Regions from separate parts of the Methylobacterium sp. WL1 genome, predicted to be linked through region 2. Evidence: riboswitches for the same ligand, from Rfam matches in the RefSeq annotation. Region 2 holds a riboswitch; the other holds the start of a gene.
The links. A riboswitch is a leader RNA that binds a small molecule or an ion and turns the genes downstream of it on or off. The one in region 2 is predicted to bind fluoride.

Region 1: another riboswitch for fluoride. It lies ahead of FVA80_RS13980 (voltage-gated chloride channel family protein); the one in region 2 lies ahead of crcB (fluoride efflux transporter CrcB).

What each region holds. Positions count from the first base shown of each region.
Region 1 covers NZ_CP042823.1:2,858,978-2,867,999, forward strand. Annotated here, with positions in the region: gene FVA80_RS13950 (TMEM165/GDT1 family protein) at 1-230, shown strand, start outside; gene FVA80_RS13955 (hypothetical protein) at 239-451, shown strand; gene FVA80_RS13960 (phosphatase PAP2 family protein) at 448-1,251, shown strand; gene FVA80_RS13965 (2,3-bisphosphoglycerate-dependent phosphoglycerate mutase) at 1,241-1,876, opposite strand; gene xoxF5 (lanthanide-dependent methanol dehydrogenase XoxF5) at 1,971-3,725, opposite strand; fluoride riboswitch at 4,467-4,538, opposite strand; gene FVA80_RS30555 (TMEM165/GDT1 family protein) at 4,589-5,194, opposite strand; fluoride riboswitch at 5,387-5,459, shown strand; gene FVA80_RS13980 (voltage-gated chloride channel family protein) at 5,483-6,886, shown strand; gene FVA80_RS13985 (DUF190 domain-containing protein) at 6,883-7,284, shown strand; gene FVA80_RS13990 (Na+/H+ antiporter NhaA) at 7,427-7,627, shown strand; partial or broken gene FVA80_RS13995 (KUP/HAK/KT family potassium transporter) at 7,699-9,022, shown strand, end outside.
Region 2 covers NZ_CP042823.1:4,751,025-4,760,046, forward strand. Annotated here, with positions in the region: gene hisS (histidine--tRNA ligase) at 1-787, shown strand, start outside; gene FVA80_RS23195 (ATP phosphoribosyltransferase regulatory subunit) at 1,302-2,444, shown strand; gene hisG (ATP phosphoribosyltransferase) at 2,441-3,433, shown strand; gene FVA80_RS23205 (lysozyme inhibitor LprI family protein) at 3,701-4,045, opposite strand; gene hemJ (protoporphyrinogen oxidase HemJ) at 4,121-4,552, opposite strand; gene FVA80_RS23215 (uroporphyrinogen decarboxylase) at 4,558-5,715, opposite strand; gene FVA80_RS23220 (pyruvate, water dikinase regulatory protein) at 6,169-6,999, shown strand; gene crcB (fluoride efflux transporter CrcB) at 7,119-7,508, opposite strand; fluoride riboswitch at 7,598-7,671, opposite strand; gene FVA80_RS23230 (hypothetical protein) at 7,734-8,243, opposite strand; gene FVA80_RS23235 (hypothetical protein) at 8,416-9,022, opposite strand, start outside.

The DNA.
Region 1 (9,022 bases), 1.9 Mb from region 2:
CGCTTCACCGCCCCCTGTCGATGGTGCCGGAGAACACGCTCAAGTTCACAGTCGGCGTCCTCCTGTCGGCCTTCGGCGCGTTCTGGGTCGGCGAGGGCATCGGCCTCGACTGGCCCGGCGGCGACTGGGCGGTCGCGGCGCTGACCGCGGGCTTCCTCGGCCTCTCGGTTCTGGCCGTGCCGACGTGCCGTCGACGTGCCGGCGCCCTTCGTCCCCTCCCCAACCTCTAGGCATCCGCATGCACTGGCTCGGAACCGTCCTTCGCGAACTCCTGGGATTGGTCGTGGACGATGTCGGCTTCGCCGCCTCCATCGTCGCCTGGGTCGGGGCGGCTTGGCTGGTGCGCGCCTACGGACAGGCCGGCACGACATCGGCCGCGATCTTCCTGTTCGGAGGGCTTGGCCTGATCCTGGTGGAAAGCGTCCTCAGGCGTTCCGGGGCGCCGCGATGACCCGGCCCTCGCTGCCGGTCGCGACCGATGGGATCAAGGCCGCCGGGATCACCCCATCGCTCCTAGCACGCATGGGGCAGCGCGACTTTGGGCTGGCGGCGGGCGCCTTCCTCGTCGTGGCACTGCTCCTCGGCTTCGGGCTTCTCGCCGACGAGGTGATCGAGGGCGGAACGGCACGGTTCGACCTGGCGGTGCTCACCGCGCTTCGAACGGGCAAGGATCTCGCCATCCCCATAGGACCGGCCTGGGTGCAGGAGACGGGACGGGACGTCACCGCGCTGGGAAGCTTCGTCTTCCTCGGCTTCCTTTCGGCCGCGACCGTTGGTTACCTCATGCTGGTCCGCAAGCGCGACCTCGCGATGGTGATGGTGGCCGCGGTCCTCGGCGGCACAATCGCAAGTACCTTGCTCAAGTACGGCATCGACCGCCCCAGGCCGGACTTCCCGAACGCGGTGCGGGTCTTCACGCCGGGCTTCCCGAGCGGTCACGCAACGCTTGCCACCGTCACCTTCCTGACACTCGGCGTCCTCCTGACCCGAGGGAGCGCCGACCGCCGGGTAAAGTCGTACTTCATGGGCCTGAGCGTGTTCCTGACGGTGGCGGTTGGGCTGAGCCGGATCTACCTCGGCGTGCACTACCCGAGCGATGTCCTCGCCGGATGGTGCGTGGGCGCGGCCTGGGCGGTGTCCTGCTGGATCCTCGCCCTCTGGCTTCAATCCCGCGGCAAGATCGAGCGGGAAGGAGCCGAGGCCGCACCGGCTCGATCCGGAACGGGCACGGAGCCGGAGCTCAGTCGATGATGCGGCGGGATGCGATGGTGGTATCCGGACCGAACTCGTAGACCCGGATCGATCCGGTCGCGATCTCGACGGATTCGATTTCCCTTGGGCAAAGTCCTTCGAGCACCATCACCAAGGCCCGCAACGAGTTGCCGTGGGCGACGACCAGCGTCGGACCGCGCATCGCCGCCGGCTGGATATGCCTCAGGTGGAAGGGCACGACCCGGGCGACGGTGTCCCGGAGGCTCTCGCCGTTCGGCGGCTGACCCTTGTAGGAGCGCCGCCAGCCCTCGATCCGCTCCGCCCCGAAACGTTCGTAGGCGCCCTGCTTGCCAAGGCCGCTGAGGTCGCCGTAGTCGCGCTCGTCCAGGGCGGTATCCCGGAGGGGCACCAGATCGGCCTGCCCCAGGGCATCGAGCGCCAGCCGGGAGGTCGCGATGGCCCGCGCGAGGGTCGACGTGAAGGCTGAGGCGAAGCGAAATCCTTCGTCCTTGAGCCGCAGCCCGGCCGAGCAGGCTTCCTGTCGGCCCCGCTCGGTGAGGGGTGAGTCGAGCAGTCCCGTGAAAAGGCCGTCGGCGTTGGCCTGGCTCTGGCCATGGCGGACGAGGACGAGACATCGCCCCGGCGGGGGTACTGAAGAGGCGATCACGCGGGCTCCGGGCGAAGGGTGGTGCGGACAGGGAAATGCCGGCGCGGAGGACCCGCACCGGCACCCTAGGCTCCTTGGTGTTCGCGACCGATCAGTTCGGCAGGGCGAAGACGGTGAGCTGGCCACCGAGGTTGGTGTAGCTCGACAGGGCGGCGTAGCCGCCCACCGCGCCGAGGCCGGCGTTCGGATCGGTCAGGCCGGCCGCGAGGCCGATGCCGGCCCAGCCACCGACACCCGACAGGATGCCGACGTACTGCTTGCCCTTGTGCTGGTAGGTCATCACGTTGCCGATGATGCCCGACGGGGTCTTGAACTTGTACAGTTCCTTACCCGTCTTGGAGTCGACGGCCTTCAGGTAGCCTTCGAGCGTGCCGTAGAAGACAACGTCGCCGGCGGTGGCGAGGGCGCCCGACCAGACCGAGAACTGCTCGGGATCGGACCACGCGATCTTACCCTTCACGCCGTCCCAGGCGATGAAGTTGCCCATGCCGCCATGGCTGTTCGGCGCGGGGTACATCGACAGGGTCGCACCGACGTAGGGCTGGCCCGGGGTGTAGGTCACCCGGAACGGCTCGTAGTCCATGCAGACGTGGTTGGTGGGCACGTAGAACAGGTTGGTCTTCGGCGAGTAGGCGGCGGGCTGCTGGTCCTTCGAACCCAACGCGGCCGGGCAGATACCCTTGGAGTTGGTGTCCTCGCCGTTCTGCTCGGTGGAGAACTTGGCCTGGACGAGGGGGCGACCGTAGGTCTTGGAGCCCTTGTCCATGTCGACCTTGGAGGCCCAGTTGACGACCGGATCGAACTTCTCGGCGACGAGGAGTTCGCCGGTGGCGCGGTCCAGGGTGTAGCCGAAGCCGTTGCGGTCGAAGTGGGTCAGCAGCGGGCGCTCCTTGCCGTCGACCTTCTGGTCGGTGAGGATCATCTCGTTGATGCCGTCGTAGTCCCACTCGTCGTGGGGGGTCATCTGGTAGACCCACTTGGCCTGCCCGGTGTCGGGGTTACGCGCCCAGATGGTCATCGACCACTTGTTGTCGCCCGGACGCTGCTTGGGGTTCCAGGTCGAGGGGTTGCCCGAGCCGTAGTACATCAGGTCGAGCTTGGGGTCGTACGAGTACCAGCCCCAGGTGCAGCCGCCGCCGGTCTTCCACTGGTCGCCTTCCCAGGTCTTCAGCGAAGAATCCTTGCCCACCGGCTTGCCGAGGTAGGTGGTCTTCTCCGGGTCGACGAGCATCTCGTCGTCCGGGCCGACGGAGTAGGCGCGCCAGACCTTCTTGCCGGACTTGAGGTCGTAGGCGGTCACGTGACAGCGTACGCCGAACTCGCCGCCCGAGATGCCGACGATGACCTTGTCCTTCACCGGCAGCACCGTGGCGGTGTTGGTCTCGCCCTTCTTCGGATCGCCGTTCTGGACCGACCAGTTCACCTTGCCGGACTTGGCGTCGAGCGAGACGACCGTGGTGTCGGCCTGGTGCAGGATGATGGCGCCGTCGGCGTAGGCCAGGCCACGGTTGACCGTGTCGCAGCACATCACCGGGATCACCGACGGGTCCTGCTTGGGCTCGTACTTCCACACGATCTTGGCCTCGTGGTCGAGGTCGAGCGCGTAGACGATGTTCGGGAACGGGGTGTGGACGTACATCATGTTGCCGATGACGAGCGGGGCGCCCTCATGGCCGCGCAGCACGCCGGTCGAGAAGGTCCAGGCCACCTGGAGGTTCTTGACGTTGTCCTTGTTGATCTGGTCGAGCTTCGAATAGCGCTGGTTCGTGTAGTCGAGGCCCGGGAACGCCCACTGGTTGGGGTCCTGCATCAGCTTCATCAGGTTTTCGTTCGCGATGGCCGGCATGGCGGCCGGCAGGAGCGTCGCGGCGTAGGCGACGGACGCCGCAAGGGCGATCTTCCTCATAGGTGTTCCTCCATTTGAGCGTTCGAACCCGGACGTTGTGTCCGCCAGGGGTTTCGTCACCGCATCCCGGTCCGTCGGCGGCGACGTGTCGGCCCTGCGCGCTTCCGCGCCGGGCCCCGGACCGGGGCTGCATTCCCCTTGAGCCCCAAGATCATCGTCCGGGAGCCCAAGTGGAGCGCCGGTAGAAGTATCGAATTATAAGACCAGCGCAATAAGCATTTTCTAAGTGCGACAGAATTATCCAGTCATTATCATGCGGATACTGATTTGGCCAATACACCGTCGCCCGAAAAAGCCATGGCTTTATCAGGGGCGCAAATAGTGCTGTTTTTTAAATAAAGATGCTGCTCTTTATTATTCCGAGACATCGCTTTTTTGCGTTGACTCAGACTATCGAGTGGCTATCCTTATTCCTGCGACAGACTAGACCTAAGCACATGTATTCTTGTGACCGCTCGGAGGCGTGTGCCCTGGTCGCGGCGGAGCCTTATGGCTCCGCCTTTTTTTCGTGCGCGAACGGGAAAAGGCCCGGACCGCGCCTGGTGGGCGACGGCGGGCATCAGGACGGTCTTGGATCGGGCAGGGTCATCGGTCGGCTCATGAGGGACCGCCTTGCGGCGATCCGGTTGCGGTCATGAGCGTGACGGTGCGGGTCAACACATAGCTCTACCCGCGCCGAAGCGCTCGGTAGAAGCTATCGTCCGGCCCATAGGGGGCCGGCAGTTATCGGGGAGCTTCATCCCCATCCCACGTCCGGGAACGTGGATTAATCCGTCGTCCGGGTCAATCCCTTCGTCGACCGATCACGCGCGGGTCACGGCAAGGGACAGGAAATAGGCGCCGTAGGCCGTCACCATGAGGGCCGCGACCCCGTCGAGGAGGTAGGGCGGCACCTTCCGGAAGATCCCGGTGCCGCCGAGGGCGAAAGCCAAGGTCGCCACGAGCACGACCCCGATGCCGACCCCGAGGGTCGCCGTTCCCGCGCCCTCCCGAAGCGAGACGCCGAGCCAGACCACCAGGATCTCAAGCCCCTCGGCGACCAGGGCCCAGGCGGCGACGCCGAGGCCCGCGGCGTTGATCGGCCGCGACCAGTTCGCGTCCGTCGAGCCGGGGGCCGTGCCGGCATCGCGCTTCGAGAGCCCGTCGATGAACTCGTAGAGCAGGTACAGGCCGAACCCGAGCAGCAAGACCGCCGAGACCCAATCCAGGACGTTCAGGGCCAGGAGGTAGGCCGCCTTGCGCAGGACGACCGCGAGGATCGACGCCGCCAGCCCGCCGAGGATGGAGCCCGCCAGGACGCTGCGCCATCCGAACCGGTACGCCCCGGCCATCATCACCGTCGCGGCGATGAAGAGTTCGGTGAAGGTCACCTGGAAGGTGATGACGGCTCCGCGCCAGGAAAGGGTCATGGGATGCGCTCCGCCCCGGGCCGGCGTCGAACGCGCCGGCCTCGGCCGCGGAGGGCATAGACATGTCCCGGAACCTGGACCAGCCACCGTCTTTCGTGATGCTTGCGAACGACCCGGGCCCCATCCCCACTCGGGATGGGGCCCGGGCGCGCGGGAGTTGGATCTTGACGAACGGGCGAGGCGAAGGCATCTCCCGTCCACGGCAATGGAATCTGCCGGGCCTTTCGGCCAAACCGCCCCCTGGGCTAATGACTCCTACCTTTTGCGGCGCCGCAACAAGGGGGACTCATGCGCGCGACCTTCCAAAATCTCTTCGACAGCCTGAACCTCGCGGCGTTCGTCCGCACGCGGCACGCCCATGCCGTTTCGGTGGCGCGGTGGTCGGCCATCCTCCTGCCGATGGCCGCGGCGGTCGGCACCCTCTGCGCGGCCTTCCTGTGGAGCCTCGACGCGGCCACCCAGGCGCGCTTCGACCATCCCTGGTTCCTGTTCCTGCTTCCGCTCGGGGGCTGTGCCGTCGGCTTGCTCTACCACCTGTTCGGCAAGAGCGTGGAAGGCGGCAACAACCTCATCGTCGAGGAGATCCACGAGCCGGATGGCGGCGTGCCGCTCCGGATGGCGCCGCTTATCTTCCTCGGCACCATCGTCACGCACCTGTTCGGCGGGTCGGCCGGGCGCGAGGGTACCGCCGTCCAGATGGGAGGCAGCCTCGCCAGCGCCTTCGGCAAGCTCTTCGGGGTCGATGCGGCCGGGGTCCGGGTGCTCCTGATGGCGGGTATCGCCGCCGGCTTCGGCGCGGTCTTCGGCACGCCCATCGCCGGCGCGGTGTTCGCGCTGGAGGTGCTCGCGGTCGGTCGCGTCGAGTACGCCGCGCTGGTGCCCTGCCTCCTTGCCGCGGTGGTCGGCGACTGGACCTGCCAGGCCTGGGGCATCCACCACGGCTTCTACCACGTGGACTTCCTCGCCGGCGGCGCGAAGGCCCTGACCGTCGATCCGCTGCTCCTGGCCAAGGTCGCCCTCGCCGGCGTCGCGTTCGGCCTCGCCGGGCTGCTGTTCGCGGAGGCCAACCATCTCCTCGGCGGATGGCTCAAGCGCCTGGTCCCGTACGGGCCGCTTCGCCCGGTGATCGGCGGCCTGGTAGTGATCGGCCTCGTCTACGCCCTCGGGACGCGCGACTACCTCGGGCTCGGCGTCTCGGCGGCCACGCCCGACGGGCTCACGATCAACACCTTCTTCGGACCGGACATCCATCCCTGGAGCTGGGCCCTGAAGATCCTGTTCACGGTCGTGACCCTCAGCGCCGGGTTCAAGGGCGGCGAGGTCACGCCGCTGTTCTTCATCGGGGCCGCGCTCGGCAACGCCCTGGCCGGGCCGCTCGGCGCGCCGGTGGACCTGTTCGCGGCGCTGGGGTTCGTCGCGGTCTTCGCCGGCGCAGCCAACACGCCGCTCGCCTGCACGCTGATGGGCATCGAGCTCTTCGGCGCCACGCACGGGGTCTATCTCGCCGTCGCGTGCTTCCTGGCCTACCTCTGCTCGGGTCACAACGGCATCTACCTGTCGCAGCGCATCGCGGTCCCGAAGTCGGCGGCGGCCAACATCCCGGACGGCATGACCCTGCGCCAGGCCCGTACGGGCCGGGTGCCGACCGTCGCACCGTTGGCCGAGCGCCCCATCACCGAGGAGACGTCATGACCCCATCGCATCGCGTCGTCGCCGCCGACACCGGCATGATCCGTATCTACATGAAGCCGGGCGAGCGCGGCGGCGCCGGCAAGGGCCGGTGGTTCTCTGGCTCGAAGCCGCTCTATCGGGAGCTCGTCGCCCAGGCCAAGGCGGAGGGCCTCATGAACGCCGTCGCCCACCAGTCCCACCACGGCTACAGCAACCATGGGCCGATCCAGGACGACGGCGCCGAGTCGCTCAACCCCGAGCTGACCATGTGCGTCGAACTGATCGGCACCCGCGAGCAGCTCGAAGGCTTCTGCAGCCGGCACGGTGCCCAACTCGCGAACAAGGTCATCGTCTACAAGCACCTGGAGCACTGGAGCGTCAGCCAAGTCGGCGTCGGTGCGGCGGGCCGGGCTGCATGACATGAACCGTCCCGGGACGCTCCGGGCTTCGGATTGCCGGATAGGCCAACGAATGCGATAGCCGGCCATGGGTGCGCGGTCCGACCTTCGGACCGGCAGGCTTCAGCGTTGGTCGGGCCGCCAGCGCGGGAGATCTATGCCCATGCCGCGGCGCCTTCGCCCGACCTCGGCCCTGCGTAACGTCCTCCGGGGCGAGGCCTCAGGCGGCCTGATCCTGATGGCGAGCGCCGCCCTGGCGCTGGCCATCGCGAACTCCGGCTGGTCGGGCGTCTACTTCTCAGTCCTCAAGACATACGTCGCGACGGCCTGCCTGAACGGGGACATTCGTCTTCGTGTTACCTGAACGTTCCCGGCCCCAGGCCGTTGGAGGCTTGCCTTGCGAGCTTCCCGCGTTCGCTGACGTGGAGCCAGTGGATGCCCGCAATCGCCAGGACCGAGTTCGCGAAGTCCGAGACCCCGCTGCCCTCCGATGAGGGACATGGCCCGAGGGCGGGGTTCTGGGCGCTGACGCTCGGTTCGGTCGGCGTAGTCTACGGCGACATCGGCACCAGCCCGCTCTACGCCCTGAAGGAGTCCCTCCACGCCGCCGCCGGAGGGGGGCACGCGCCGACCCGCGAGATGGTCTTCGGCGTCGTCTCGCTGATCCTCTGGGCGCTCATCCTCATCGTCACGCTCAAGTACGTGCTGCTGGTGATGCGGGCCGACAACGACGGCGAAGGCGGCACGCCGTCCCTCGTGGCGCTCGCCCAGCGGGCGCTGGGCCATTCCGGCGGGTTCGTGATCGTGCTGGGCATGGTCGGCGTCTCACTGTTCTTCGGCGACGCCATCATTACTCCGGCCATGTCAGTGCTCTCTGCGGTCGAAGGGCTGAAGCTGGTGACCCCGGCCACCGACCCGTACGTCCTGCCCATCAGCCTCGCCATCCTGATCGGGCTGTTCGCCCTGCAGAGCCACGGGACGGCGCGGGTGGCGACCTTCTTCGGCCCCCTCACGGCGTTCTGGTTCATCGTCATGGCGCTGGGCGGCCTGGGCCACCTCGTCGACGACCCGAGCATTCTGGGTGCGCTTAACCCCGCCCACGGCGTATCGTTTATCCTGAGCCACGGCACGGCCGGCCTGCTGGCGCTCGGTGCCGTGTTCCTCGCTGTGACCGGCGCGGAGGCGCTTTACGCCGACATGGGACACTTCGGTCGCACGCCGATCCGCGCGGCCTGGTTCGGGCTGGTGCTGCCGGCGCTCGCCCTGAACTATCTCGGCCAGGGCGCCATGCTGCTCGCCCACCCCGAGCGGGCCGAGAACCCGTTCTTCCTGCTCTATCCGTCCTGGGCTCTGCTGCCGATGGTGCTACTCGCCACCGTGGCGACGGTCATCGCCAGCCAGGCGGTGATCACCGGCACCTTCTCGATCACCCAGCAGGCGATGCAACTCGGCCTGCTGCCGCGCATGCGGGTCCTGCGCACCTCCGAGACCGAGAAGGGGCAGATATACATCCCTCGGGTGAACTGGTGGTTGCTCGTCGCGGTCGTGTTCGTGGTGGTGCTGTTCAAGTCGTCGAGCGGCTTGGCGGCCGCCTACGGCATCGCGGTCACCGGCGACATGGTCATCACCGCCTGCCTGCTGTTCGTCGTCGCCTGGAAGGTCTGGCGCTGGTCGCCTGCGGTCGCGGCCGCGGTCATCGCGCCGTTCCTACTCATCGAGTTGGTGTTCCTCTCGGCCAACGCGCTCAAGATCCTGCACG
Region 2 (9,022 bases):
GTTCCAGGCCGATGCCGGCGACGGCGCCGATCGGATGGCCTTCTGGGAGAGGTTCTTCGCCGGCTGGCACGAGGCGGTGGGCGGGTCCGAGACCGGCCGCGAGGGCATCGCCGAATTGCACGCGATCATGCGGCTCTGCGCCGCCGCCGGCTACGGCCACGACGTGATCCGCGCCGATCCGAGCGTGGTGCGCGGGCTCGAATACTACACCGGCCCGGTCTACGAGGCCGAGTTGACCTTCCCGGTCACCAACGAGGACGGCCAGACCGTGCGCTTCGGCTCGGTGGCCGGCGGCGGCCGCTACGACGGCCTGGTCGGGCGGTTCCGGGCCGAGCCGGTGCCGGCCACCGGCTTCTCCATCGGCGTCTCGCGGCTGTTCTCGGCGTTGCAGCTGGTGAAGAGCCCGCTGCTCGCCGGCACCGAGACCCCCGGCCCGGTGGTGGTGCTGGTCCTCGACCGCGAGAACATGGCCGATTACCAGCGGCTGGTCGCGCTGCTGCGGGCCGACGGCATCCGGGCCGAGCTCTATCTCGGCTCCGCCGGCATGAAGGCGCAGATGAAGTATGCCGACCGGCGCCGCGCCCCGGCGGCGATCATCCAGGGCTCGAACGAGCGCCTGGCCGGCGAGGTCCAGATCAAGGATCTGATCGAGGGTGCGCGGGCGGCCGAGAGCATCGGCAGCAACGCCGAGTGGAAGGCCGCGCGCCCGGCGCAGGTCTCCTGCCCCGAGGCCGACATGGTGGCGCAGGTCCGCGCCGTGCTGGCCCGGCACTTTCCGGCCGTTTAGGGCCGTTCCCCGGTTCAGCGCGCCCGCTTGCGCCGAACCGGTATCCGCGTCGACGGCGCGCGCTGAGGCTGGTCCGCTCGCGGCATCGAACGCGGCGGGTCCGGCCGCGTTGTCCCCGGTCGGACCCGCGACGGGACCGGCTGGGAGACCCGGGGATGCTGGCCAAGACCCTGATCCTGTCGGCCGCGCTGATGCTCGCCGCGCCGGCCTCGGCCTGGGCGGGCCGCTCGGTGCCCGACCGGCTGCCGAGCGCCACCGCGGTCGCCACCCGGGGACCGGCAGCGCTCCGGTGCTCAGCGCCGGGATCGCGGGTGCCCCGCCATGGCCACGCTGACCCGCCGCAAGCCCGGACGACGCCCGCGGGGCGCCCGGCTCGGCAGCACCCGGCCGCTCTGAGGAAACGCACCCCGCCCCGTCCGGGCAGGCCTGCGTACACCGTCGCGCCGGTCGGGTGCGCGTGCGTGTCGCCAAGCGCGATTGCGGTTGCTACAGAGCGCCCGCGAGGATGGACACCATGACACGACCGGAGGCCGGTGAGACGGGGGCGGGCGACGCGGCGCGGACGCGCCTGCTCGCGCATCTGAGTGCGGCCGGCTACCACCCGGTGACGCCGCCGGTTCTGCAGCCGGTGGAGCCGTTCCTGGAACTGTCCGGCGAGGACATCCGCCGGCGCATCTTCGTCACCCAGGACGCGGCCGGGACCGAGCTGTGCCTGCGGCCGGAATTCACGATCCCCGTCTGCCGCCTGCACCGGGCCCAGGCCGATGGCCGGGCGGCCGATTACAGCTATTGCGGCCCGGTCTTCCGGTTGGCCGCCGACGAGCCGGACGAGTTCTTCCAGGCCGGCATCGAATCGATTGGCCGCACCGACACCCCGGCCGCCGATGCCGAGGTGCTGGGGCTGGCGCTCGAAGGCCTCGCGCTGTTCGGCCGGACCGACCCCGCGGTGCGGCTCGGCGATATGGGTCTGACCGTGGCTCTGCTCGACGGGCTGGCGGTGCCGCCGGCGGCCAAGCGCCGGACCCTGCGGGCGCTCGCCGCCGGGCGATCCCTCGACGACGTCACCAATGGCGGCGAGGGCGCCCGGCCCGAGGATCCCCATGCCGGGCTGCTCGCCGCGATCCAGGGCCAGGACCCGCGGGGCGTGCGCGCCTTCGTGGAGGACGTGCTCGCCATCGCGGGCATCTCGGCGGTGGGTGGCCGCAGCGCCGGCGAGATCGCCGAGCGTTTCCTCGGCAAGGCGGCCGCGCAGGCCAATGGCGGGGCCGGGCTCAACCCCGAGAACCGCGCCGTGCTCGACCGCTACCGGGCCATCGCCGGCCATCCGGACGCCGCCGCACGCGACCTGCGGGCGCTGGTCGCCGATGCGGGCCTGCGCCACGACGCGCTCTCGGCCGCCCTCGACCTGTTCGAGGAGCGTACCGGCTTCATCGCGGCGCGCGGCCTGCCGATCGAGCGGTTCCGCTTCCAGGGCGGCTTCGCCCGCAACCTCGACTACTACACCGGCTTCATCTTCGAGGTGAACGAGGGCGACGGCCCGATGCTGGTCGGCGGCGGCCGCTACGACGGCCTGCTCGGGCATCTCGGCAGCCCGGCGCCCCTGCCCGCGGTGGGCTGCACCTTCTGGGTCGAGCGCGTGGCGGGAGCCGGCCGATGACCCCCTCGGAACCGGGCGCCATGCCGCTGATCCTCGCCGTCCCGTCCAAGGGACGCCTCCAGGAGAACGCCAGCGCGTTCTTCGGCCGCGCCGGCCTGCGGCTCGCCCAAGGTGCCGGCGCCCGCGACTACCGCGGCAAGCTCGTCGGCGTGCCGGGGGTCGAGGTCCGCTACCTCTCGGCCTCGGAGATCGCGGCGCAGCTCGCCTCAGGCGCCGCCCATCTCGGGGTGACCGGCGAAGACCTGATCCGCGAGACCCTGCCGGACGTGCGCGGCCAGGTCGAACTCCTGACCCCGCTCGGCTTCGGCAACGCCACCGTGGTGGTGGCGGTGCCCCAGGCCTGGATCGACGTGCGGGCGATGTCCGACCTCGACGAGGTCGCGGCGCTGATGCGCACCCGCCACGGCCGCCGCCTGCGGGTTGCGACCAAGTACGTGAACCTGACCCGCCGGTTCTTCGCCGAGAAGGGCGTGGCCGATTACCGGATCGTCGAGAGCCTGGGGGCCACCGAGGGTGCGCCGGCCGCCGGCTCCGCCGAGATCGTGGTCGACATCACCACCACCGGCGCGACGCTCAGCGCCAACGCCCTGAAGGTGCTGGACGACGGCATCATCCTGCGCTCCGAGGCCAACCTGGTCGCCTCGCTGAAGGCGCCCTGGGGCGAGGACCAGCGGACGGCTTTGCGCACCGTGCTCGGCCGCATCGCCGCCGAGGAGCGCGCCCGCACCACCCGGGAGGTCCGGGCGGCCCTGCCGGAGAGCGGCGCGATCGACCTCGCCACGATCGCGGGCCTGCACGAGGCCGAATTGCCCTACGGTGCCCCGCGCGGGGGCGACGGCGAGATCGTGATGCGCTGCCCCGAGGGCGCGGTGTTCGCGCTCGCGGGCGCCCTGGTCGAGGCCGGCGCCCGGGCCGTGACGGTCCGGCGGGTCGACTACGCCTTCGCGGCCGAGAACCCGCTGGCGGAGCGGCTGCTGGCCCGGCTCTAGAACGCCCTCCATGGTGCCGACCGGCTCGCGGACGTCCTGACTCTCGCCTGCACCGGCCGTGTCTCCCGCTCGGCGGCGGATCACCCCGCCGAGCGACCGCAAAACCGACCCGCCACCCCGACGCCGGAGAGGATTTTCCCGCCCGCGGACGAGACCGTGGGTCGGGCGGCGATGAGTTCACGCACGCGCATGAGCGCCGGGATCGATCGGCCCTGCGGTGCGAGGATCGTCAAACCGGCGACACAATGTCTGCTGCGGCCCTTGCTTCTATTGCGGTCCCTGCTTGGCGAATTCCGCCAGCACTCCGCGCAGCACCTTCAACCGGGTCTCGTAGAGGCCGCGCAGGCAGGCGAGGTCGGCGCCGCAGGCGTGGCGCTCCTTGAGCCAGTCCTCCTGGTCGTCGCGCAGCTTGGTCTGGCCGCCCATCGGCAGGACATCCTTCAGGATGGCGAACCGGGTCGCCATCTCGACATCCATGTCGTTGAGCGGGAGATGCCCGCAGATCGCCCTCTCGTCGGGGGTCTCGGCCTTGTCGCAGGCGAAGCTCGCGGCCCGGGCGGGGGCGGCGGCGAGGAGCGCCATCGGCAGCAGGAGGGCGAATAGCTTGGTCATGGCCCCCAACGGCCCGGCCGGTGAAAGGCTCCGGCCCCGACGGCGCAACGGACCCCGGATCACAGGATCCCGGGATCAGAAGCCCGGCTTGACCACCGCCAGGATGACGATGCCGATCAGCAGGAGGGTCGGCACCTCGTTGAGCACCCGGTAGAACCTGTGCCCGCGGGTGTTCCGGTCGGCTGCGAACTCCTTGACCATCCGGCCGAGCCAGCCGTGGATGCCCGACATCGCCAGCACCAGCACAAACTTCGCCTGAAGCCAGGGGCTCGCGTAGAAGCCGCTCATCCAGGCCAGCACCAGCCCGAACGCCCAGGTGGCGATCAGGGCCGGGTTCATGATCGCCTTGAGCAGGCGCCGCTCCATCACCTTGAAGGTCGCGGATTGCGCCTCCGAGCCCGGCGGCAGGCTCGCGTGGTAGACGAACAGCCGGGGCAGGTAGAGCATGCCCGCCATCCAGGCGATCAGGCTGATGACGTGCCCGGCCTTGATCCAGTCGTACAGCACGGGCTCTACCGGCGCAGCCGCGCGAGCATGCGCTCGACATGGGCGACCGGCGTCTGCGGGGTGATGCCGTGGCCGAGGTTGAAGATGTGCGGCAGGCCGGCGGTGGCCTCCAGCACCGCGTCGACCCCGGCATCGAGGGCGTCGCCGCCGGCGATCAGCGTATCGGGATGCAGGTTGCCCTGGGTCACCATCGTGGCCGGCACGTGCCGGCGCAGGGCCTTCAGGTCCACCGCCCAATCCACGCCCACGGCGTCGGCGCCGGTCTCCGGCACCACCCGGGCATGGCCGTCGAGGCCCGAGCCGCGGGCGAACACGATGATCTTGGCGTGCGGGACCCGTGCACGGACGCCCGCGATCATCCGGGCGATCGGACGGAGCGACCAGCGGGTCAGGGCGTCCACGGCCGCGTCGTCCGGCAGGGCGCTCTCGGTCACGTCGCCCACAGGCTCGACGATATTCTCGGAGGCCGGCACGGCGCGCGGCAGGGTGCCGGCATGGGATTCGAAGATCTGCACCGCGTCGGCGCCGGCCTCGAGCTGGCGGACGAGATACTCGGTCTGCACCGTCACGAGGCGGTCGATCAGGGTGTCGACCAAGGCGGTGTCGCCCTCGGCCAGCGCCCGGGCGGGGGCGAGGTCCGGGGTGCCGCGCCCGCCGATCATGTAGCTCGCCACCGTCCAGGGCGCGCCGCAGAAGCCGAGCAGGGTGGTCTCGCCGGGCAGTTCGGCACGCAGCCGCCTCACCGTCTCGAAGACCGGGGCTAGGTGCGAAAAAATCGCCGGATCGCCGGCCTCGCGCAGCCGCCCGAAGGCGTCGCGGCCGTCCAGGGGATCGAGGCGCGGGCCCTCGCCCTCGACGAAGCGCACGTCCTGGCCCAGCGCGTGGGGGACGACCAGGATGTCCGAGAACAGGATCGCCGCGTCGAAGCCGAACCGGCGGATCGGCTGCAGGGTCACCTCGACGGCGAAGTCCGGGCTGTAGCAGAGGTCGAGGAAGGACCCGGCCTCGGCCCGGCTCGCCCGGTATTCCGGCAGGTAGCGGCCGGCCTGGCGCATCATCCAGGCGGGGGGCGGCCCGATCGCCTCGCCCTCGAGGACGCGCAGCACCGCCCGCTCGGACTTGCCTCCGGACCCGCGCTCCGTCCCCGTCATCGTCGCTCCCATTCCGTCCCCGTCATTCCGCATGCCCGTCAGCGGCCGTCCTGTCGAGTCGAGGCGCGCCGGATCCCCACACAGGCCCCTCTCGAAAAGAAAAGAGAGATTCTAGGACTCTGTTTTTTCTATTGGGGGGCCTCAACACGATGGTGCAATCGGATCCACAGGCCGTCCCCGCCGCCGCGCCGTTAACGAGGCTTTAAAGGATTCGCTCCATGTTGCGAGAACGGCCAAGTCCAACAGCGGCTTGCGAACGCCGAGTCCGGTACGCGCCCCTGTTGCGTCCCGGATTCTCCCAGGCGCCCGGATTCCGCGCGCCTCGACGGCGTACCTGTGAACGGCGGAGTCGATAAGGCGCGGCCCCTTCGCCCTGGACCAGCCCGAAGCCGCATCCTATCCACACTCATCGACTCCCTGGCGGCCGGCAGTGGATAACGCCCCCGGCGAGACGAAGGCGACCCGATGGGCCGGAGCTACTTCCACCTTCACCTCGTGTCCGACTCCACCGGTGAGACGCTGATCAACGTCGGCCGGGCGGCGGCCGCGCAGTACGAGGGCGTCTCGGCGATCGAGCACGTCTATCCGCTGGTGCGCTCGGCGGCGCAGCTCGACCGGGTGATCTCGGAGATCCGGGCGGCGCCGGGCCTGGTGCTCTACACCCTGGTGGGCGGCGACCTGGGCGAGCGGCTCGAAGAGGTCGCCCGCGAGACCAGCTCCCCCTGCCTGTCGGTGCTGCGGCCGGTCCACGACCTGCTGCGCGCCTATCTCGGGGCCGAGACCACGGCCCGGCCGGGCGCCCAGCACATGCTCAACGCGGAGTATTTCAAGCGCATCGACGCGATGAACTTCACGCTGGCCCACGACGACGGCAACCTGCCGGAGGACCTGGAGGATGCCGACGTGATCCTGCTTGGGGTCAGCCGGACCTCGAAGACACCGACCTCGATCTACCTCGCCAACCGCGGGCTCAAGACCACGAACCTGCCGCTGGTGCCCGGCATGCCGCTGCCGCCGGCGATCGAGCGGGCGCGCAAGCCCCTGGTGGTCGGCCTGTTCGCCTCGCCCGAGCGGATCGTGCAGATCCGTCAGAACCGACTGTCGAGCCTCAACGCCGACGAATCCTCGATGTATGTCGACCGCTCGGCGGTGGCCGACGAGATCACCATGTCGCGCCGGCTGTTCACCAAGAACCGCTGGCCGACCATCGACGTGACCCGTCGCTCGATCGAGGAGACCGCCGCGGCGATCGTCGACCTCTACCGCGACCACCGCCTGAAGTTCATCGCCGACTGAGGCAAGTCCGGGGGTCCGAAGGGCTCAGCCCTTGGGGGATTGGGGCGCAGCCCCGCGATATTAGGGTTCTGCCCTGGACCCGGAAAAAGGTCGTAGACCTTTCGAAACCATGACCATTTTCAGCCACCGCTGAGAACCGTCCGCATCAGGGCGATGCCGGCCAGCAGGCCGAGCAGACCGGCCGCCACCGAGACCGTCACGTAGAGGGCCGCGGCGGCCAGATGGCCGCGCTCGTATAGGCTGATCGCGTCCAGCGAGAAGGTCGAGAAGGTGGTGAAGCCGCCCAGCACCCCGGTGGTCAGGAACAGCCGCGCCGGGTGTCCGGCCGCCCCGCGCAGGGCGAAGCTCTCGGCCAGGACGCCCATCAGGAACGAGCCGAGCACGTTGATGACGATCGTGGCGAGGGGAAACCCGAAGCCCGGCAGCAGACGGGTGACCGCGACGTTGACCCCGTGGCGGGCCCCGCCGCCGAGCCCGGCCCCGAGGATGACGATGAGGGTGTTGATCATACCGGCCCTTCCTGTTCGGTCGGGCGGTGCCGTCACGTCCGCTTCGCGGCGTCGGGCGCACGGCCCCACCGCGGACGTCCGGAGCCGCCCGTGCGGTAGGAGCCATCAGCCCGGCCTGGCGACGGCCGGGCGGTTATCGGGGAGCCCCATCCCCATCCCGGGCAGGATTAGCCGAGGACGGGGCCGAGGGGAATCCGGCTCCCCGCCGCACGATCAGCGGTCGCGTTACTGCACGGCGGCGAAGTGGCTGCGCTGCTCGATCTGGGCCGCGTAGAAATCCTCGACGACTTCGCGGACCACCTCGGCCAGGTCGGTCCCGCGGTGCTCGTCCAGGTGGATGTCGCTGCCGACGCTGCGGCCGAGGGCGGCGCCGGTCGCGCCCGGGACCAGGCGCTCGTTGTAGCGCTGATTGAGGCCCGAGACCGAGATGGTGTTGCTGCCGCCGAGCTCGGGGCCGTACTTGATCTTGATCTTCTGCTCGGTGTCGGTCCCGCGCAGCTTGGCGCACAGGCTGATGAAGTTGTCCTGGTCGATCTTGGCCTCGAGGCCCGTGATGCTGCCGTGGACGTTGTCCTCCTCGTTGAGCACTTCCGCCATCAGGCTCAGGACGCCGACCACCGGCTCGAGGGCGCGGTTGCCCTCCTCCAGCAGCTTCCGGCGGAAGTCGTTGCTGCGGGCGTCGGCATCCTGCAGCCGGGCGCGGAACCGGTCCTTGACGTCGTTGGCGCGTGTCATGGCGTCCTCCCTGTTGTTTCGAATCAAGTCTTTGTTGTTGGGATAGCAAAGACTACGAAGCGAAATCAGGTCCCGCAAGACGGTGCAAAACATTGATGCGTGCTCAGAACTTGAGCCGTTGCACAAGAAGCGTACCTGCCCGGACGCTATGCAGGGGCCGCCGAAGCCCGGATCAGGCCGCCGGCCCGTCGAGCGGGGCCAACCGGTCCGGACCGGGCGCGCCCGCCGAGAATTCGGGCCGCGACAGCGCCCGGGCCAGGGCCAGCAGGTCCGGGACGGGGGCGCCCGCGGTGCCGAACACCGCCCGGTCGAGGGCGGCGAGCCGCACCGCGAGATCGGGCCGGGCCTGCCAAGTCCGGGCGAGTTCCGGCGACTCCCGGCGGGCGGCCTCCAGGGCTGCGCGGAACCCGGTCGGATCGCCCGCGCGGGCGGCCCGGTTCAGGGCCCGGCGGGCGGTACCGGACAGGCGCAGGCGCGGCCGGCCCGCGCCGTACCCGATCAGGGCCAGCCCCAGGCCGAAGGCCGCGAGCGCCGCGGCGGCCGCGACCAGCGGGGACGGCACCGGGGGCGGCGCCCGATCGCCCTCCCGGTCGGGCAGGCCGCCGCCGATCTGCCGGGCCGGGATCTCGGCCTCGCGCATGGTGCGGGTGTTGGTGTCGAACCACGGGATCGCGATGGCGTCGAGGGGAATCACCTCGGGCACGCCGGGCCGCACGTCCCACTGGTAGGTCGCCCGGGCCACCGGCCCGGAGGGCGTCAGCAGGGTCTCGCGGGTGACC